DNA from 2 places in the Bradyrhizobium sp. USDA 3397 genome. Region 2 is predicted to be linked to the other one. Evidence: predicted binding sites of a transcription regulator. Region 2 holds the regulator's gene; the other holds the start of a gene.
The links. Region 2 encodes LexA, which represses DNA repair genes until DNA is damaged. Its sites were predicted from a motif close to TGTTCNNNNTGTGTTCNG; they were not measured.
Positions count from the first base shown of each region.

Region 1: ACVWYQ_RS37180 (putative DNA modification/repair radical SAM protein) is a predicted target of LexA. The motif match lies at 6,935-6,952, and genes of this name have one in related genera.

Region 1 is NZ_JBSSDS010000001.1:8,002,229-8,012,524, reverse strand. It holds gene ACVWYQ_RS37200 (SDR family NAD(P)-dependent oxidoreductase) at 110-880, shown strand; gene ACVWYQ_RS37195 (error-prone DNA polymerase) at 1,120-4,593, opposite strand; gene ACVWYQ_RS37190 (Y-family DNA polymerase) at 4,590-6,185, opposite strand; gene ACVWYQ_RS37185 (ImuA family protein) at 6,082-6,870, opposite strand; gene ACVWYQ_RS37180 (putative DNA modification/repair radical SAM protein) at 7,033-8,268, shown strand; gene ACVWYQ_RS37175 (UdgX family uracil-DNA binding protein) at 8,268-9,710, shown strand; gene ACVWYQ_RS37170 (M20 aminoacylase family protein) at 9,816-10,296, opposite strand, start outside.
Region 2 is NZ_JBSSDS010000001.1:1,246,393-1,256,688, forward strand. It holds gene ACVWYQ_RS05850 (S41 family peptidase) at 1-330, opposite strand, end outside; gene ACVWYQ_RS05855 (alpha-hydroxy acid oxidase) at 633-1,766, shown strand; gene ACVWYQ_RS05860 (HAD family hydrolase) at 1,793-2,416, shown strand; gene ACVWYQ_RS05865 (hypothetical protein) at 2,575-2,778, shown strand; gene ACVWYQ_RS05870 (molybdopterin molybdotransferase MoeA) at 2,998-4,206, shown strand; gene lexA (transcriptional repressor LexA) at 4,383-5,084, shown strand; gene ACVWYQ_RS05880 (hypothetical protein) at 5,470-5,904, shown strand; gene ACVWYQ_RS05885 (GAF domain-containing protein) at 6,122-7,063, shown strand; gene ACVWYQ_RS05890 (ComEC/Rec2 family competence protein) at 7,070-9,349, opposite strand; partial or broken gene ACVWYQ_RS05895 (DUF2171 domain-containing protein) at 9,445-9,564, opposite strand; gene ACVWYQ_RS05900 (nuclear transport factor 2 family protein) at 9,723-10,109, opposite strand; gene ACVWYQ_RS05905 (glutamine--tRNA ligase/YqeY domain fusion protein) at 10,127-10,296, opposite strand, start outside.

The DNA.
Region 1 (10,296 bases), 6.8 Mb from region 2:
TGCAGTCTGGATTGCTTCGTCGCAAGCGCTCCTCGCAATGACGATCGAGAGACTTCTGAAGCTTTCTTGAAACAGCTACAGTCGCACGACCAACAAAACGGAGCCAACCATGGATCTCGGTCTCAAAGGCAAGAACGCCGTCGTGCTCGGCGGCACGCGCGGCATCGGGCGGGCGATTGCGGCGACGCTGGCCGGTGAAGGTGCCAATGTCGCGGTGTGCGCCCGCAACGCCGATCAGGTTGCTACCACCGTCGCGGAGTTGAAGGCGAGCGGCATCAACGCCACCGGCGGCCCGGTCGACGTCACCGACGGCGCGGCGCTCAAAAACTGGATCGAGGCTGCAGCAAAAGAGCTCGGCGGCATCGACCTTTTGTTTTCCAATGCCGGCGCAATGGCGCAAGGGCACGATCCCGCATCCTGGGAGCAGAATTTCCGGCTCGACGTGCTCGGCGCCGTGCACGCCTTCGACGCCGCACGGCCGTTCCTCGAGACAAGCGGCGCCGGCAGCGGCGATGCCGCGTTCGTGATCATCTCGTCGATTTCAGCGGCGCAGGCGGACGCGGCCAGCTCCTACGGCCCGATCAAGGCCGCGCTGATCCACATGGCCAAGGGACTGGCGCGGCAATACGCGAAGAAGAAGATCCGCGTGAATGTCGTGTCGCCCGGCACCGTCTATTTCAAGGGCGGCGTCTGGGAGATGATCGAGAAGAACATGCCGGAGCGGTACCAGGACGCGATGAAGCGCAATCCGACCGGCCGCATGGCGACGCCGCAGGACATCGCGAGCGCGGCGGTGTTTCTGGCCAGCCCGGTGTCGGGGTTCACGACGGGCTCGAATCTGGTGGTGGATGGCGCGATCTCGAACCGGGTGAACTTTTAAGGGACGGCATCATCAGCGACGAGCTTGTAGGGTGGCAAAGCGAAGCGTGCCCACCGCTTTCGCAACGAGATGCTAAAGCGCGATGCGATTAGGATTATTCGTCATCGCGCTTTAGGTTATTGTTTGAGCATGATCTTTTCGGAAAACCGCTTCACACTTTTCCGGATCATGCTCTAAGGTGGGCACGGCGCTTACGCGCCTTTGTCCACCCTACTGCAGCTTTGCGAGAGGCACGAGCCTCAATGGAAATCCCGCGACGGCGGCAGGATGCGGACGTTGCGGGGGTGGCGGATTTTTTGCGCAGGCATGTCCGTAAGCGCGCGGGGATCTTCGTTGAGCGGCTCGACCACGGTGGCGCCGGCGGGCAGCGGATGCTTGCGGCCGAGCGCATCGTTGGCCAATCCGACCAGATCGTGCGAGCGGTCGACCATGCGCTGGGCGATGAGATGCGTCACCTTCTCCGGGCTGCTCTGGATGTAGCCTTCGACCAGGATGAGGCGTGCGCCCATCACCTCTTTCCGGTACTGCTCCATGATCTTGGGCCAGACCACGACATTGGCGATGCCGGTTTCGTCCTCCAGCGTCATGAACACGACGCCGCTGGCGCTGCCCGGCCGCTGTCGCACCAGGACCACGCCGGCGCAGCGGACGCGTCGCCGCTCGTTCTCATGGCTGATCTCCTTGCAGGCGACGATACGCTCGCGCGTAAACATCTCACGCAAGAATTCCATCGGATGTCCCTTCAGCGACAGGCGGATGGTCTGGTAGTCGGCAACCACCTGCTCTGCGCGCGGCATCACCGGCAGCGGCTTTGCGCCTTCGTCCGGCTGCTCGCGCGCGGTCGCCGCCTCGAATAGCGGCAGCGGCATGTCGTCAGGCAGCCGCCGCACCTGCCACAGCGCTTCGCGGCGATCGAGCCCGAGCGAGCGGAACGCATCGGCATCCGCCAAGAGGATCAGCGCGCGCTTGGGCAGGCCGGTGTCGCGGGCGAAATCCTCCAGCGAGGTGAAGGGACGACGGTTGCGCGCGGCGACGATGCGGTCGGCCCAGTCGGGCACTCTCTCCACGTCGTCATTCCGGGGCGCGCATCTTGGCGCGAGCTCTGGTGCGCAATTGCGCACCTTAGAATCCATACTCCCGATCGTGGATTCCGGGCTCGACGCTGGCGCATCGCTATGGAATGACAGCTGAGAGCGCTTCAGGCGCTCCTCATCCTCGTCCAGCCAATGAAATCCATCGATCTGGCGGAAGCCCAGCCGCACGGCGCAGAATTTGCCGCTCCCCTCCTCCAGCGTGTTCTGCGCAAAGCTGTAGGACACGTCGATGTCGCGTACCTCGACGCCGTTCTTGCGGGCATCGCCGACGATCTGCGCCGGTGCATAGAAGCCCATCGGCTGCGAGTTCAACAGGCTGCAGCAGAAGGCGTCGGGGTGATAGTGCTTCAGCCATGACGAGATATAGACCAGCTGTGCAAAGCTCGCAGCATGGCTCTCCGGGAAGCCGTAGGAGCCAAATCCCTTGATCTGGTCAAAGCAGCTCTTGGCGAAATTGGGATCGTAGCCGCGGGCGACCATGTTGCCGATCAGCTTCTCCTCGTACTGGCCGATAGTGCCGACATTGCGGAAGGTCGCCATCGAGCGGCGCAGGCCGTTGGCTTCCTCGGAGGTGAAGTGCGCGGCCTCGATTGCAATGCGCATCGCCTGCTCCTGGAACAGCGGGACACCGAGCGTCTTGTGCAGCACCTTGTAGAGCTCGTCCTTGTCGCCATGCTCCGGCGACGGCGAGGGGTAGCTCACCTTCTCGAGCCCGTTCCGCCGCCGCAAGTAAGGATGCACCATGTCGCCCTGGATCGGCCCGGGGCGCACGATCGCGACCTCGATGACGAGATCGTAGAAGGTGCGCGGCTTCAGCCGTGGCAGCATGTTCATCTGGGCGCGGCTTTCGACCTGGAACACGCCGAGCGATTCCCCGCGGCACAGCATGTCGTAAACCCTGGGGTCGTCCTGGGGGACGCTCGCCAGCACAAAACGCTCGCCCTTGTGCTGGTCGATGAGATCAAAACATTTCCTGATGCAGGTCAGCATACCCAGGGCGAGCACGTCGACCTTCATCATGCTCAGCGCGTCGACGTCGTCCTTGTCCCATTCGATGAAGGTGCGATCGTCCATCGCGGCATTGCCGATCGGCACATAGGTGTCGAGCCGGTCCTGCGTCAGCACATAGCCGCCGACATGCTGGGACAGATGGCGCGGGAATTCGATCAGCTCGGTCGCAAGCTCGACCGCGAGATTGATCATGGGATTGCCGGGATCAAGCCCGGCCTGCCGGACCTGCATGTCGTTGAGGCCCTTGCCCCAGCTGCCCCAGACGGTGTCGGCGAGCGCGGCGGTGACGTCCTCGGTCAGGCCGAGCGCCTTGCCGACGTCGCGGATGGCGCTGCGCGGGCGATAATGGATGACGGTGGCGATGATCGCGGCGCGGTGGCGACCGTAGCGGCGGTAGACATATTGCATCACCTCCTCGCGCCGCGAATGCTCGAAATCGACGTCGATGTCGGGCGGCTCCAGCCGTTCCTTGGAGATGAAGCGCTCGAACAAGAGGTCCACCTTGGTCGGGTCGACCGAGGTGATGCCGAGCACGTAGCATACGGCCGAGTTCGCCGCCGAGCCGCGACCCTGGCACAAAATGTTCTGGCTGCGCGCGTAGTGCACGATATCGTGCACGGTGAGGAAATAATGCGCGTATTTCAGCTCGGCAATCAGCGCGAGCTCCTTGTTGAGAGTCGCGCGCAGCTTGTCGCCGATCTTGCCGCCGAAATATTTGTCGACGCCCGCCCAGGTCAGATCCTCCAGATGCCCTTGCGCGGTCTTGCCCGGCGGCACCGGCTCGTCGGGATATTGGTACTTGAGCTGATCGAGCGAGAACTCGATTGCGTCCGCAAAGCGCAGGGTCTGCGCGATCGCTTCGGGAAAATCCCGGAACAGCCGCGCCATTTCGCGTGGCGTCTTCAGGAAGCGCTCGGCATTGGCCTCGAGCTTCCGCCCAATCGCCTCGATCGTGGTCTTTTCCCGGATGCAGGTCAGCACGTCCTGGAGCGGACGGCGGCGGGGATCGTGATACAGCACCTCGTTGGTCGCGAGCAGCGGCACCTTTGCCTTTGCGGCGAGATCATCAAGCCGCGACAGGCGACGCTTGTCGTCGCCGCGATAGAGCAGGCTCGCCGCGAGCCACACGCCCTCGGCACGGCTATCCCTGAGTTTTGCGAGGACATCCAGCGCCCGCGCCGGCTCGAAACGATGCGGCAACGTCAACACCAGGAGCTGGCCTTCCGAGAATTCCAGGAGATCGGCCAAGGTGAGACGGCACTCCCCCTTCTCGATCCGCGTGATGTCGTCGCCGCGCTTGCCTCTCGTGAGGAGCTGGCACAGCCGGCCATAGGCCGCGCGGTCGCGTGGATAGACCAGGATGTCGGGCGTACCGTCAACGAAGACGATGCGGGCGCCGATCAACAATTTCGGCTTGTGCAGCACCTTGTCATTGTCGAGCTCCTTGTAGGCCCGCACCACACCCGCGAGCGTGTTGTGATCGGCAATGCCGATCACAGGAATTCCTAAAGCGCTCGCCTGGTGGACATAGGCGCGCGGATCCGAGCCGCCGCGCAGGAAGGAGAAATTGGTGGTGATGCCGATCTCGGCATAAGCGGGGCTGTTCATGCGAAGAGACCATGCACATACCAGCCGGGAGACGCCGGCTTGCCGTCACCGTCGAACACCTCGCCTTCATAGAGACCGTCACGAAAGATCCAGAAGCGCAGGCCCTCGGCATCCTCGATGCGGAAATAATCCCGCGTCAGCTGCTTGCCGTCCTGCCGCCACCATTCCATCGCGATGCGCTCGGGTCCCTCTACCCGCACCACCGCATGCAGCGCGCGCCGCCAGGTGAATTGATGCGGCGGGCCATCGGGCACGGTCGCGAACGGCACCTTGATCGGCTCCGGCTTGTCGAACAGGCGCAAGGGACGCAGCGGCGGCTCGCTCGCGACGCGCGCCGGCCATTCGGCCTGCATGGCAGCGGCGAGATGATGCTGCGCCGATGCGGCCAGCACCGCGCTTTCGGGAATATGAGTATCCTGCGGCAGGTGCACGACGACGCGTTTGCCGCCGATGCGCGCGGCGATGCGGTCGATCAGCGCGGCGAGCTCGTCGTTGTCGTGGACATGGGCATCGAGATCGCGCTGCTCCTGCACCACGATCTCGGTGCGGCTCGCCGATAGGCGCACCATGTCGAAGCCGAAGCCGGGATCGAGGGGATCGGCGAGTGCATCGAGCCGCTCGCGGAACAAGCGGTCGATTACGGCGCTTCGCGTCACCGGACGTCCAGTCTCGACCGTGATCGTACGCACCGCGCCATCGGTGCGGAAGAATGCCGCTTCCAGCCGCCGCGCGCCTTTGCCCTGCTTCTCCATGGACGCGATCAACGTATTGGCCAGCCGCGACAGCGTCATCGCGATCATGGTGTCGGTCGCGATCGGCTCGGCAAAGCGTTTTTCGACGATGTAATCGGGCGGCGGTTTGCGCGGGCTGATCGGCGCATCGCCCTGCCCCAGCGCATGGGCGAGCAGCGTGGAGAACCGGGCGCCGAACCGCGCCGTGATCTCGGAGGCGCTGCGCGATGCGACATCACCGATGGTCTTCAGCCCGGCGCGGCGCAGGCCGGTGGTGATGGCTTCACCTGCACCGAGCGCGGAGACTGGAAACGACCTGATCGCCTCCGCCTCCCCGCCATCGGCCACGATGGTACCCGTGGCCTGCCGCGTCAGCGTGCGCGCACAAACCGAGGTGCCGGCGATCGCCGCGTTGACGGCAAAGCCCTGACGGGCTAATGCGCGGACCAATGTCCGCAACAACGCGGCCTCGCCGCCGAACAGATGCGCGCAGCCGGTGATGTCCAGGAACAACCCGTGCGGCGGATCGAGCGCCACCAGCGGCGTGAAACGGTCGCACCAATCGGCGATATCGCTGAGCGTCTTCGCATCGGCCACGGTATCGGCGTCGAACACACGCAAGTCCGGGCACATCGCCCGCGCATTGGCGAGCGGCTGGCCAATATACAGACCGAGGCGCTCGGCGGCCTCGTCCAGCGCATGGATCACCAGCGCATTGTTGTCCTTGATGACGACGATATCAGGCTCATGATTGGGTTTACCCAGCCCGGCGCTGCCAACGAACCGCTGGATCCTGTCGATGGGCAGGCGCGGCAGCCACAGGCTGAGGATACGTCGAGGGTTCACTGAACTGGCACTCATCACAATTCCATTCCATGATCCACCGGCCGCACGGGCCATGACGATTGCGCAAGAGCTCGGCATCGAACACCGGCGCGCCCCAGGCACTCCACATCGAGCCCGGAGGCGAATGCGCCGCACGCAGCATCCATCGTGTCTCCGCGGTCGAAGGCAGCGGCTGCGCCGCCATGCGCAGCAAGAGGCCGGTAACGCCGGAAGATTGCGCGGCCAGCGTCAGTTTGCGGCTTGCCACCAGATCGAACTGCCTGACATCGCCCCAGAGCTCGAGCACGACGGCGCCCAGCGCATCGCAGGCGAGCGCGTCGGCCGAGGTGCGCAGCGCACTCTCGACATCGGCGGCGCGCACCATCACCACACGGCGAGGGTCGAGGCCTAGCTCGGATAACCCGCTCATCGACAGCGCACCGGTTTCGAGCTCCGAAAAATCCTGCCGCACCCACAATAGCGGCCGGCGCGCGCTCACGCGTCCCGCAAGGCCCATGACGAACCCCGTCGCAGCCGCGCCCTGACGCCCTTCGCAAAACACCTCGTGGATCGCCGCGCGCGCGAGCCCGCCTTTCAGCACGGCGTCGGCCGCGCCATGGCCGAGGGCGATGCGATCGCGCGGATGCACGACCTCCGCCGTCTCGATGCGCTCGATCTGGCCGCGCAGGATCGCAAGCGCGCTCATACGTGCGCCGCTCATGCTCGCCGCTCCTCAGAGGTGATTGCCGATGGCTCTCAAAAAGAGAACCAGCAGCTGGCTCATTTGTTCATGATATGTTCTAATATAAAGCTAACGGCGCCGGCAGAGTCAATCGAATTGGCGCATCCAAAGATTCATGAGCGGAATCAAAGAGATTCAAACATGGACGTACAACGCAAGCTGGAGATTCTGGCGGATGCCGCCAAATACGACGCATCCTGCGCTTCCAGCGGCACCGAGAAGCGGGATTCCAGCGACGGCAAGGGCATGGGCTCGACCGCCCCAAGCATGGGCATCTGCCATTCCTACGCGCCGGACGGACGCTGCATCTCCCTGCTCAAGGTGCTGCTGACCAACGCCTGCAATTACGATTGCCTTTATTGCGTCAACCGCGCCTCCTCGAACGTCCCACGCGCCCGCTTCACCATCGACGAATTGGTCAAGCTCACGCTCGACTTCTACCGGCGCAATTACATCGAGGGCCTATTCCTCTCCTCCGGCATCATCCGCAGCCCTGATTACACGATGGAGCAAGTGGTGAACGTCGCGCGAAAACTGCGCGAGGAGCATCACTTCCGCGGCTACATCCACCTGAAGACCATTCCCGAGGCCGACGACGCGCTGATCGCCGAGGCCGGCAAGTATGCCGACCGCCTTTCGATCAACATCGAGATGCCTGAAGAGACGAGCCTGCAGCAATTCGCGCCGGAGAAGGACGTGCGCGCGATCCGCCGCACCATGGGCCGGCTGCGGCTGAAGCTGGACGAGGCCGAGGACAGCCGCAGCGCGAAGACAAAGGCCAAACCGCAGCGCTTCGCGCCCGCCGGACAAAGTACGCAGATGATCGTCGGCGCAGATAGCGCCTCCGATCACACCATTCTCCACACCAGCGCCAATCTCTACGGCGCCTACCGGCTGCGGCGCGTCTATTACTCCGCCTTCAGCCCGATCCCCGACGCGAGCCATGCTTTGCCTCTGATACAGCCGCCGCTGCTGCGCGAGCACCGGCTCTACCAGGCCGACTGGCTGATGCGGTTCTACGGCTTCGACGTCGGTGAGATCGTCGACGACAGCGCGATGCTGCCGCTCGACATCGATCCCAAGCTCGCCTGGGCGCTGCGCCACCGCGACCGCTTCCCGCTCGACGTCAACCGCGCCAGCCGCGAGGAGCTGCTGCGGGTGCCGGGCTTCGGCACCAGGACGGTCGAACGCATCCTCGCGACGCGGCGCACCACCACGATCCGCCTCGCCGACCTCGCGCGGCTGCATGTGCCCCGCAACAAGGCACTGCCGTTCATCGTCCTCAGCGATCACCGTCCCGCACCGCATCGTCTCGATGCTGCCGGGCTGATCGAACGGTTCAAGCCGAAAGCAACGCAACTGGGATTTGGCTTCTGATGCAGTACATCATGCTCGACACCGAAACCGATTTCGACGGCTGGCGCAAAGCCGCGCGTAGCCTCGTGCTCCATCACGTGCCGCCCGGCGAGGCCACCTGGACCGTGCAGGGCCGTGAAGCCGAGCTGTTCGCGCCGCAAGCGCCGTCTCCGATCCTCGAGGTGAACGACGGCACGTTCACCGTCTCGGCAAAATTCGTCGAGCTTGCCAAGGCGGCGATCCTGCATCGCGACAACGAGCGCTTTGCGATCCTGTATCGCCTGCTGTTCCGGCTGAAGGACAATCACGATCTCATCGAGGTCGCGACCGACCCCGATGTCGCGCTTGTCACGGCCATGGCGAAAGCGGTCTATCGCGACGAGCACAAGATGCATGCCTTCGTGCGCTTCCGCGAGATCGGCAGGGAACGCCAGGCGCACTACGTCGCCTGGTTCGAGCCGGAGCATCACGTCGTCGAGCTCGCCGCGCCGTTCTTCGCCAAGCGCTTTGCCGACATGCCCTGGTCGATCCTGACGCCGGACCTCTGCGCGCATTGGGACGGCCATGCGCTCTCCTTCACGCCGGGCGTCAGCAAGAGCGAGGCGCCGGGCGAAGACCGGCTGGAGGAAACCTGGCGGCGCTACTATGCCAGCATCTTCAATCCGGCCCGGCTCAAGGTGAAGGCGATGCAGGCCGAGATGCCGAAGAAATATTGGAGGAACCTGCCCGAGGCCTCGATCATTAAGCCCTTGATCGAAGACGCCGAGCGCATGACCGGCGCCATGATCGCCAATGCCGCAACCGATCCGCACAAGCCTCAGAAGCGGCCGGAGGCTCCGATGAGACGCAAGCCAGCTGCCGACGATCTCGAAACGCTCCGCGAGGAGGCCGCGCATTGCCGCGCCTGCCATCTCTACAAGGACGCGACACAGACCGTGTTCGGCGAAGGGCCGAAGAATGCCAACATCATGCTGGTCGGCGAGCAGCCCGGCGACAAGGAAGACCTCGCCGGCCATCCCTTCGTCGGCCCGGCCGGGCAAATGCTCGATCGCGCGCTGGAGGAGGCCGGCGTCGACCGCAAGAAGGTCTATGTCACCAACGCGGTGAAACACTTCAAATTCGTGCCGCGCGGAAAGATTCGCCTGCACCAGAAGCCGAACACACCCGAGATCCGGGCGTGCCGGCAATGGTATGAGCGGGAAGTTTCGACAATCCAACCGGATCTCATCGTGGCGATGGGCGCCACCGCCGCGCAAAGCGTGTTCGGCAAGATCACCCCTATCGGGAAGAACCGCGGCCGGTTGATCGAGCTTCCCGAAGGCCGCAAGGCGCTGGTGACCGTGCACCCGTCCTATCTGCTGCGACTGCCTGATCCCGAAGCCAAGGTTCTGGAATATCGGCGCTTCGTCGAAGATCTGAAGATCGCCGCCGGCCTGCAGAAGAAGGCCGCACGGGCTGCGTGAATACAGCGGGAAATGGCTTCACGCCGTTGTTGACGATCCGATCTCTCAAATAGACAAGGGCCCGTGGAATGCACGGGCCCTTTCATCTGTGCTTCGGACCCGGTCCTACGACGCCGCGAGCTGCTCCTCGACCAGCTTCACCCAATAGGACGTGCCGTAGACGATCGCCTCGTCGTTGAAATTGTAGGCGGGGTGATGCAGGCCGGCGCTGTCGCCGTTGCCGCAGAAGATGAAGGCCCCGGGCCGCGCTTCCAGCATGTAGGCGAAATCCTCGCCGCCCATCAGCGGCGCCATCTCGTGGACATGGGCCTCGCCCGCGACCTGCGTGGCGATGCGCCGTGCCACTTCGGTTTCCGCCGCATGATTGTTCACGACCGGATAATTGCGCTTGTAGTGCAGGTCGATCTTGGCGCCGGTGATCTGCGCCATGCCCGCCACGACTTCATGCACGCGCTTCTCGACCAGCTTGCGCACCTCAGGCGACAGTGTGCGGATGGTGCCTCTCAGGGTCGCGGTCTGCGGAATGACGTTGCGGGCATTGCCGGCGTGGAATTCGCAAATCGATACGACCGCCGATTCCAGGGGA
Region 2 (10,296 bases):
CGTGACCTCGATGCCGAGCCCGCCGAACTCGCCGGAGGTGGTCTCCTGCATCTCGGTCCAGGCCTTGGCGTTCATGTAGCGCGAATGCGGGTCGAGCGAGGTCACCATGCCGGTGATCGCCCCCTCGATCAGCTTGGCATTGTCCGGCTTCTCGACATAGCTGGCCTTGACCCGCTCGAACACCGCGCCGAACAGATTGAGCTGGGAATAAGCATCATTCGCACTCACTGCCGCCCGCGCTGCCCATACGCCGCCCTGCGGGCTGGCTACCAGAAGGGTCAGGCACGCTCCCGTGAGCGCGCCCAGGGGGAACAGCAGGGTTTTCCGCATGAAGGTGCCTTTTGCTTGGCGTTTCTCTTGAGGCTGGGAAACGCCATGCAAATGGCGATCCAGTCCATCTCTCACAATACCATTCTGGTTTCTTCAAGGCCGGGATGCCGCGCTGGCGGGTACACCGAAGAAATCTCTTCGCCTTGGCCTAAACTTTTGGCAACGTTCCGAAACTGTTTCGAAGCAACACGACGCCGGTCCGAGCCGCTCACGCCTCGCAGCTATGCGATTTTAGGATGGTTTTGGAGGGCCGGACGCGATAGGCGATGGCGACAAGACTTCAAATTCTCGGGAGGACAACAATGAATGAAGCGCCCCGCATCCGGCCGGAACGGAACGTCGAGCTCGGCGCCAGCGACGAGCCGTTCCAGAACCTGCACGAGTTCATCCGGAAGGCGCGCGCCAACCTCAACCAGAATGCCTGGGACTACATCGTCGGCGCCGCCGAGACCGAGACCACGATGCGGCGCAATCGCATGGCGCTCGACGAGATCGCCTTCCGCCCGCGCGTGCTGCGCGACGTGCGCAGGATCGATGGCAGCGTCGAGCAGTTCGGCCGCAAGCTGCGTCTGCCGGTGGTGCTGGCTCCCGTCGGCGCACTCGAGATCTTCGATCCGGATGGCGCGGCGAGCGTCGCGCGCGCTGCAGGCAGGTTCGGCGCCGCGCACATGCTGAGCTCGGTGTCCGAGCCCGGCCTCGAGACGACCGCCGAGGCTGCCCCCGATGCACTGCGTCTCTATCAGCTCTATGTCCGCGGCGACGATGCTTTCGTCGCCGATGTCGTCAGCCGGGCCGAGAAGAACGCCTATGCCGCCTTCTGCCTGACCGTCGACACCGCCCATTACAGCCGTCGTGAACGTGACATCGCCAAGCGCTACGTTCGCGAGAGCCGCCTGCGCGCCACCGGCGGCGATTTCCAGAAGGGCCTGGAGTGGCGGACCGTGAAGATGATCAAGGATACGTTCAAAATTCCGCTGATCCTCAAGGGTATCGCCACGGCCGAGGATGCGCAGATCGCGCTCGATCACGGCGTCGAGTGGATCTACGTCTCCAACCATGGCGGACGCCAGCTCGACCACGGCCGCGGCGCCATGCACGTGCTGCCGGAGATCGTCGACGCCGTGAAGGGCCGCGCCAGGATCATGGTCGACGGCGGCTTTTGCCGCGGCACCGACATCGTCAAGGCGATCGCGGCGGGCGCCGACCTCGTCGGCATCGGCCGGCTGCAATGCTGGGCGCTGGCGGCAGCCGGCGAAGCCGGCGTCGCACGGATGCTGGAGCTGCTCGAAGACGAGGTGCTGCGCTGCCTCGGCCTCCTGGGCGCCACCTCATTCGCCGAGATCGATAAATCCTGCCTGCATCCGGCGACCGCCACCAACGCGCCCAGCGTGTTCAGCGCGTTCCCGCTGTTCGATCACGAGCCCTATCGTTACTGACGCGCCATACTGAAGTGAAGGACGCAATGACATCGCTCTCTCCCGGCAGCGCGGATGCGCTGCTGTTCGACCTCGGGCGCGTTGTGCTCGACATCGACTTCTCCAAGGCGATCGCCTGCTGGGCGGGACATGCCGGCTGCCAGCCCGAGGCCATCATCGCGCGCTATGTGCGCGACGAGGCCTACCGGTTGCACGAGATGGGCAAGATCAGCGATGCGGACTATTTCGCCTCGCTGCGGTCCTCGCTCGGGATCGGCATCTCGGATGCGCAATTCCTGGAAGGCTGGAACGCGATCTTCGCCGGCGAGATGCCTGATATCGCCGAGCTGCTGCCGCGGGCGGCGAAGCAGATGCCGCTCTATGCCTTCTCCAACACCAATCGGCCGCACGTCGACTATTTCTCGAAGGAATATGCCGGTCTGCTCGGCCATTTCCGCGAGCTGTATCTGTCCTCCAGCATCGGCCTGCGCAAACCGGATGCCGAGGCCTTCGACCATGTCGTGGCGGCGATCGGCGTGCCGGCCGAGCGCATCGTGTTCTTCGACGACCTCGCCGAGAACATCGAGGGAGCGCGGGCGCGGGGGTTGACCGCCGTGCATGTCACCTCGCCGCGCGATGTCGGGAACGCATTGAAAGCACTGGGGATCTGAGCCGCGGGAAAGCCCGGAGCGCGCTCACTTGCCGGAACAAAAACTGCTGAAATTGTGGAACCTGATCACTTTGTGCATTTTTATACAGAGTTCCGGGAACGGAATACCACCTTTCGGACTCATGAGTCCGTTGGGACTTCTACATTGGACTGATCGACGTGCTGGGCAAGACCTATCTCACCAAGCAAGCCTCTCTCCTGCTCGAATTCGCTAGAACCACCTCGGATTCTGACCTCTCCGCCAAGCTGATCAGCAAGGCCGCCGACCTGAAATCCCAGGCCGATCCGCTGCCCGACAAAGATCAGGGTCCCAAGGCGCCCGACGTCGCGGATTTCAGTCCAGGCGATCCGACGGAGCGTTGACCGATGCTGGCCGTGGCGCTCGTCATTCTCGTCCTTGCCATGGCAATCCTCGTTCCGGTCTGTCTCGCCTTCCGCATCATGCCGCGGCGGAGTTGAGCCGACCTCCTCCACCCCGCGATCACGCAGGATAAATCATCCCGCGTGCTGCTTTGCCTCACGCCTGCACTCGGCTAGAACTCTCGCCGCCCATTGACTGATGTGCTCAGCAGGAGTTCGCCCGTGGCCCTGATGCCGGTTTCTGACGCGCTTGCCGCGGTGTTGGCCGGCGTCGAGCCGCTGGCTGAACAGATGGTTTGCCTCGACGAGGCCTACCATCGTGTGCTCGCCCGCGATGTCGCGGCACGGCGCACGCAGCCGCCGGAGGCAATGTCGGCGATGGACGGCTATGCCGTGCGCACGGCGGACGCGGCATACGATTCGAGGTTGACCGTCGTCGGTGAGGTCGCGGCGGGCCGGCCGTTCGCGGGAAGCGTCGGCCCCGGCGAAGCCGTGCGGATCTTCACCGGCGGCGTCGTTCCCGACGGCGCCGATGCCGTCGTGATCCAGGAGGACACGGCTGCCGACGGCAAACATGTCACGATCAAGGAAGCCGCCATTTTCGGCCGGCACATCCGCCCTGCAGGCGTCGACTTCCGCGAAGGAGACGTGCTGCTGCGCAAGGGAATCCGTCTCACCGAGCGCGATCTCGCCCTTGCCGCCGGAATGAATCATCCGCATCTCGCCGTCATCCGCCGCCCGAGGGTTGCCGTTCTCGCCACCGGCGACGAGCTCGTGATGCCAGGCACCACGCCTGGTCGTGGCCAGATCGTCTATTCCAACGGCTATGCCCTGCATGCGCTCGCCCGCAGCGAGGGCGCCGAGACCATCGACCTCGGAATTGCCGCCGATACGCTGGAGGCGACGTCCGCCGGCATCCGCAGCGCGCGCGAGAGCGGCGCCGACATCCTGATCACGACCGGCGGTGCGTCGGTCGGCGACCACGACCTGGTCCAGCAGGCGCTCAAGGGCGAAGGCATCGCGATGGCGTTCTGGAAGATCGCGATTCGGCCCGGCAAGCCGATGATGCACGGTCGACTAGGCGCGATGCGCGTGATCGGCCTGCCCGGCAATCCCGTGTCGTCCTACGTGTGCGCCTTCCTGTTCATGGTGCCCTTGATTCGCGCCCTGTCGGGCCGTTCAGCGATTCATCATCAGCGCGAGCGCGCCGTGCTGGGCCGCGATCTCGCCGCCAACGACCAGCGCGAGGATTATCTGCGTGCGCGACTGGAGGTGCGCGACGACGGCACGCGCGTCGCCCTTCCCGTCAGCCATCAGGACTCCTCCCTGCTTGCGAATCTCGCTGCGGCACAGGTACTTCTCGTGCGTGCACCGTTCGCGCCGAAGGCCGAGGCAGGGACGCCTTGCGAGGTGCTCCGGCTGCCCGTCTGAGCCGCCCAGCCACACGCATTCCGCGAGTTTGGCCGCGTTCACCATAAATTAAGCAGTTGCGGAACACATATCGAACATATAGTGTCCGTTCATGATTTGTTTCGAGGATGTAGCGGCTTATTGCCGACTTCATCGTCTCGGAATCGAACGACATCAACCGGGGGACTTTGGTCGAGATGTTGACGCGCAAACAATACGAGCTTCTGCGGTTCATCAGCGAGCGTCTGAAGGAAAGCGGCGTGCCGCCGTCCTTCGACGAGATGAAGGATGCGCTCGACCTGCGCTCGAAGTCAGGCATCCATCGCCTGATCACTGCGCTCGAGGAGCGCGGCTTCATTCGCCGCCTGCCCAACCGTGCCCGTGCCATCGAGGTGATCAAGCTGCCCGAGCTCCAGGCCGCCGCCGGCAATCGCCGCGGCTTCACCCCGAGCGTCATCGAGGGCAATCTCGGCAAGGTGCGCGCGAGCTCCAGCCCGCCCGCGGACGAGGGCGAGCGCCCGGTCGCGGTGCCCGTGATGGGCCGCATCGCCGCCGGCACGCCGATCGAGGCACTGCAGACCCGCAGCCACACCATCAGCGTGCCGCCGGACATGCTCGGCTCGGGCGAGCACTACGCGCTCGAAGTGCGCGGCGATTCGATGGTCGAGGCCGGCATCCTCGACGGCGACATGGCGCTGATCCAGCGCAACGAGACCGCAAATACCGGCGACATCGTGGTGGCATTGATCGACGACGAGGAGGCCACGCTCAAGCGCTTCCGCCGCCGCGGCGCCTCGATCGCGCTCGAGCCCGCCAATGCCGCCTACGAGGTCCGCATTCTTCCGCCGAACCGCGTGAAGATCCAGGGCAAGTTGATCGGGCTTTACCGGAAGTACTGATACCGGAAGTCTCAAGCGCCGCGCGCGCTTCGATCGGCATCGGCGATCCAGGATCGGAGCGGATACTTGTCCGCTCCGGCTGGACGGTTTCTCTGGTTCTGCGCCGGCTGTCCGGTCCATCTTCCCGCGCGACATTCGCCCGCGCAGGCGCGCAGCCATTTCTGCTTCGCCGGTAGAGTTGTGCCGGCAGTGCTGATAGCTCCGGCCGAATGCAAGGACGCGAGGTTTGTTCCTATCGAATCCGGGAAAGATAATGTGATCGCGTGCTGCGAACGCGAGCCGCAGATTTGCCCATAACCGAGCAGAGCGTTGTATGCTTCCACTCTGATAGAGGCCTGCGCCTCGAAAGAGACGCGGGTCGCTATCCCAGCATGAGGAGCACCCGATGTGTGACTACAGCTTGCATGCCGTCGCGACGCGCCCCGCCGTAGTCGGCGAGACGATCGTCACGACAACCTTCCGCGGCACCTCGACGCGCGGCTTCGCTTCTGAAGCCGATCCCTCCGTCGCGGTCTGTCTGCTGCCGGGAACGGAGCTCGCTTTCGCCGACGACGTCCGCTACGACAACCGCTGGATCTGGACGCGCACCGTGAACTCTCGCGTCGGCAAGTTCGGCAAGATCGACCCGCACATTCCCGATCGCCATCATGACGCGATCGAATTTCCCGACGGCAAATATGTGCTGGTGACGCAGCTCGTCGAAGGCCAGCGCGCGACCGTGCTGCAATTGCCGGTGACGCAGCCGGCCCCCGAGCGCGAGCACAAGCCGCAGACCGTCGCCGACACGCGGCCCACGATCACGCGCCTGCCGATCGGCTGACGCCCTTCGGCCGAAAGGCCGAGCCCGGGATTGAAATTGCCGTCGCCGGCCGAGGCCGGCGAGCCCGGTGGGTTTTTGTTTCAGGACATTCGATCGGCGAGCCCGCCGCCGCGCCTCGTCGCCGCATGAAGTTTGGGCCGTCCTGCCTGAATTTTGAACGTTCGCTCCGCAGCCAAATGACCGATGCTGCAGTGGCTTGAGGCGGCGGACAGGCTCGATGAAGACCTTCATTCGCGTCGTTGAACTCTGGGTACCCGACCGGACGCGCATGCGGCTGGAATTCGGCGGCGGCCTCTACGACGAAGGGCTGTCCGCGTTCAAGGCCGTCAGCGAAGAGCTGCACTTCGGATATGACGAGGGACTTCCAGGCAAGGCCTGGGCCTGTGGCCACCCCGTCATCCTCACGAAATTCGCCAACTCCTATTTCAAGCGGACCGATCAGGCCGCTGCGGCCGGCCTCACCTGCGGCGTGGCGGTGCCGGTGTTCGCGGGCGAATTCCTGCAAGCCGTGCTGGTGCTGTTCTGCGGCGACGACGAGGCGCACGTCGGCGCGATCGAACTCTGGCACAACGATCCTGATCTCTCGCATGAGATGGGGCTCGTCGATGGCTATTACGGCACCGCGGACATGTTCGAATTCAACTCCCGCCACACCAGATTTCCGCGCGGCTTCGGCCTGCCCGGACGCACCTGGAAGGCGGGCCTGCCACTGATCATCAAGGACTTGCACGACGCCAAGAGCTTCTTGCGCTGGGAGGACGCCGCCAAGGTCGGGATCAATCTCGGCGTCGGCGTGCCCTACGGAACCGGTACCGACCAGACCTGGGTTCTGACATTCCTGTCCGCGCAGGCAACGCCGATTGCACGACGCTTCGAGATCTGGGTCCCGAACGAGGACCGTTCGGCGCTGGTCTTTCGCGCCGGCGATTGCAGCGCACAGACCGACCTCGCCGCACGCTATGCGGCGCAGTCCATCGCCAGGGGCGAAGGCAGCATCGGCGGCGCCTGGGCCGCCGGCATGCCCGCGCTCAACGACGATCTCACCCGTGACGGCTCGATAGCCGGCTCCGAAGCCTGCGCAGCCGGGCTGAGCCGAATGGTGGCCCTGCCGGTCATCGGCAACGGAAGGCTTGACGCCGTGCTGGCCTGGTATTTGTGATCCGCGTCAATCGTCGGCCTGCAAGTCGGCCTCCGATGGCGTTGCGTCCCGGCTGCGGGGCACGGCCGCCTTCGGCACCAGGCTGCCGTCGAAATCCCCCTCGCCGGCGCCGGCAGGCAGCCAGGGACGGCTTGCCCCTCTCGCTCTCACCGCCTGCACCGAAAAACCCTCTCCGCTTCGCGTCAGAGCCAGTGCGCCCTGACCGGCAAGACGCGCCCGATCGACCACCATCGCCGCGCAATCGGACGGCGCGGGCCGCGCCGTCACCACCAGCGCGGCGCGGCTGCAATCATCGGCCAGCGCGTCGATGCGCGTCGCCAACGCGATCAGTCGTCCGTCCGCGAGCGGCGCCACGCAGCCGGACTCGTCACACGACACCCCGCTCGCCATCGAGGCGTTACCGGCATCGCGCGGATCGGCATCGGCAGCCAACCACTCCTTCAGCAGGAAGCTGTCCTTGCTGGCGCGGATCACCTGCAAGCGCCCATCCCCGCCCCGGACCGCGACGCTCGCGCCGTCCCCGGCAATCAGGATATCCGGCTGCCGTACCGACAGTCCCCAGAGGATCGCTGCCAGCAGCACCAGGGCGCCGGACCAGCGCAAGGGCGTGCGCAACAGGCCCATCACGATGAGCCCGAGGCTCGCCGCGATCAGCGGCGCGATCCCGAAGGCGGGAATGCGGCCGACGGCGCCCGGCAGGGCCGCCACCCAGCGCGCGACCAGGACCATCCACTCGATGCCGATCCCCATCAACCACCAGAACACGCCGTCGAGCCCGAAGGGCGCCGCGAGCAGCCCCAACAGCCCGGCCGGCATCACCAGCGCCGAGACCACCGGCATGGCGCCGAGATTGGCGAGCACGCCGTATGGCGTCACGCGATGGAAGTGGAAGGCGGCGTATGGCGTGGTCGCGAGCCCCGCGATCAGCGAGGCCAGGAACAGCATCGCGATCTCGCGGCCGCCCCACAACGCGATCCGCGCCGTTGCGGAATGATCGGGCGAGGCGAGCAGGTTCGGCATGCCGATCTGCACCAGCGCCACCAGCCCGAGCGTTGCCGCAAACGACATCTGGAAGCTCGGATGCACCAACGCCTCCGGCGCGACCGCGAGCACGATCAGCGCCGCCACCGCCAGCGTGCGGAAGGTGATGGCGCGGCGGTCGACCATCACGGCGATCAGCACCACCGCCGTCATGAAGAAAGATCTTTGCGTCGCGACCTCCGCGCCCGACAGCAGAAGGTAAAACGCGGCCGCGACCAGCGCCGCCGCCGCCGACCACTTCTTGATGGCAAAGCCGGCCGCCAGCCCCGGGATCAAGGCCAGCAGCGCGCGCACCGCGAAGAAGACGACGCCGGCGACGACCGCCATGTGATAGCCGGAGATCGACAGCACATGGCCGAGTCCCGAGACGAACATGGCATCGTTCACGGGCGCGGTGATCGCATCGCGCCGCCCCGTGAGCAGCGCCGTCGCAATCGCGCGGTTGTCGCCTTCGAGCGTTGCGCGGATGCGCGCATCGATCGCGTCGCGCAGGCCCTGCATGAAGGCGGCATAGCGCAGCCGCAGGCCGCCGCCATCCGGCGGCGAGGACGCCGTGATCGCGCCCATCACGAAGCCGGAGGCGCCGATGCCCTGGAAGAACATGTCGCGCGAGAAATCGTAGCTGCCGGGGCGCACCGGTGAGATCGGCGGCATCAGCCGCGCCTTCAATTGCACGAAGCTGCCGACCTCCGGCGCCGTGCCCTTGCGCACCGAGAGGCGGACGCGCTCGAGCTTGACGTCGCTGCGCTGCGCCTCTATCGCGCTGACGCGCAGCACGAAGCGATCGGTGCGCTCGCGGATGTCGCGCGCTTCCACGAAGCCCGACAGCGACACCGAATAGAGCGGTTTTGCCAAAACGGTGTGCGCGATACGCGCGGTCTTCCAGGTCGCCACGGCAAAACCAGCCGCGACCGCCGCGAGCATGATAGCAGGCGCAAACAGCCGACTTCGCCGCAGCAGCAACGCGCCGAGCATCAGCGCGATGGCTGTGGCGGCAACCACCCACAGCACCGGCTCATGATCGGCGGCGAAATAAAGCGCGATGCCGCCGCCGAAGGCGACCGGCACCCACGGCAACAACCGGCCAGGCCCGGCCTCGGCCCGCGCCCATTGGCGCAGCGTGTCGACGATCGCCGGCCAGATGCCGAGGCCCGCTGGCGCCAAGCCGCCGGCCGGGGCGGCGCGGCCGACCGGCCACGTCCCGGCAACTCCCTGGGACCGTCCTGGCCGGCCCGGCTCCGCCATTCCCCTGCACCTTACGATACGCGACGGCTGCAGAGGCTACCGGACCGTGCGGCTGCGCGAATAGCGGTACAGATCAGGAACAGGCGTGGACCGGCTTACTTTTCCTCTTTCATCGTCACGGCGACGTCCGCCTTGGCAGACAGCCTCACCTTGTGTCCTTCGACATCGGCAACAACGCCCTTGTCGATGAAATGATGGTGCCCTTTGGAGTCACCTCAACCCTCGGAGAGAACTCCGGTTCGTATCCTTCCGTCATTCCGGGGCGCGCCACTTGGCGCGAGCCCGGAATCCATAACCACGAACTGGGGTTATGGATTCCGGGCCTGGCCCTTCGGGCCATCCCGGAATGACAAACTGGTGAAGAGAGTCCTGCTCAGATCAGCGGCGCCTGCGACGAGGCGTGGTGATTGACGATCTTCCAGTCGCCGTCCTCGCGGATGATGACCCAGCTCATCTTGACGACGAGATCATCCCGCTCGCCCGCGAGATCGAACGTGATGGTCGCGGCCATGTTGATCAGATCAGGGCCGGCCTGCGCGGCGTGCACGTCGGAGAAGGTCGCGCTCGGCCTCCCCCAGCGCGGCAGGCCGTTGAAATAGTCGGCGACGCCATCTCGGCCGTGATAGAGCTTCGGGTTCGAACCGAAGAAGAACGCGTTCCTCGCATAGAGCGACGACAGCGCGGCTGCATCGAGCGTCGCGAAGCCGGCGCACCATTTCGCGATGATGGCGGAAACGATGGCGTCGGCTTCGCTGCTCATGTCCTGCTCAGCCCTTCTCAACCCTTGGCGACTTCCTTCGCGAACGTGTCGCGCAGGCCGATGGTGCGCGAGAACACCGGCTTGCCGGGCGTCGAGTCCTTGTCGCGCACGAAATAGCCCTGACGCTCGAACTGCATCGGCTCGGTCGAATTGCTCTCCGCAACGGATGCCTCGACCCGCGCATCGG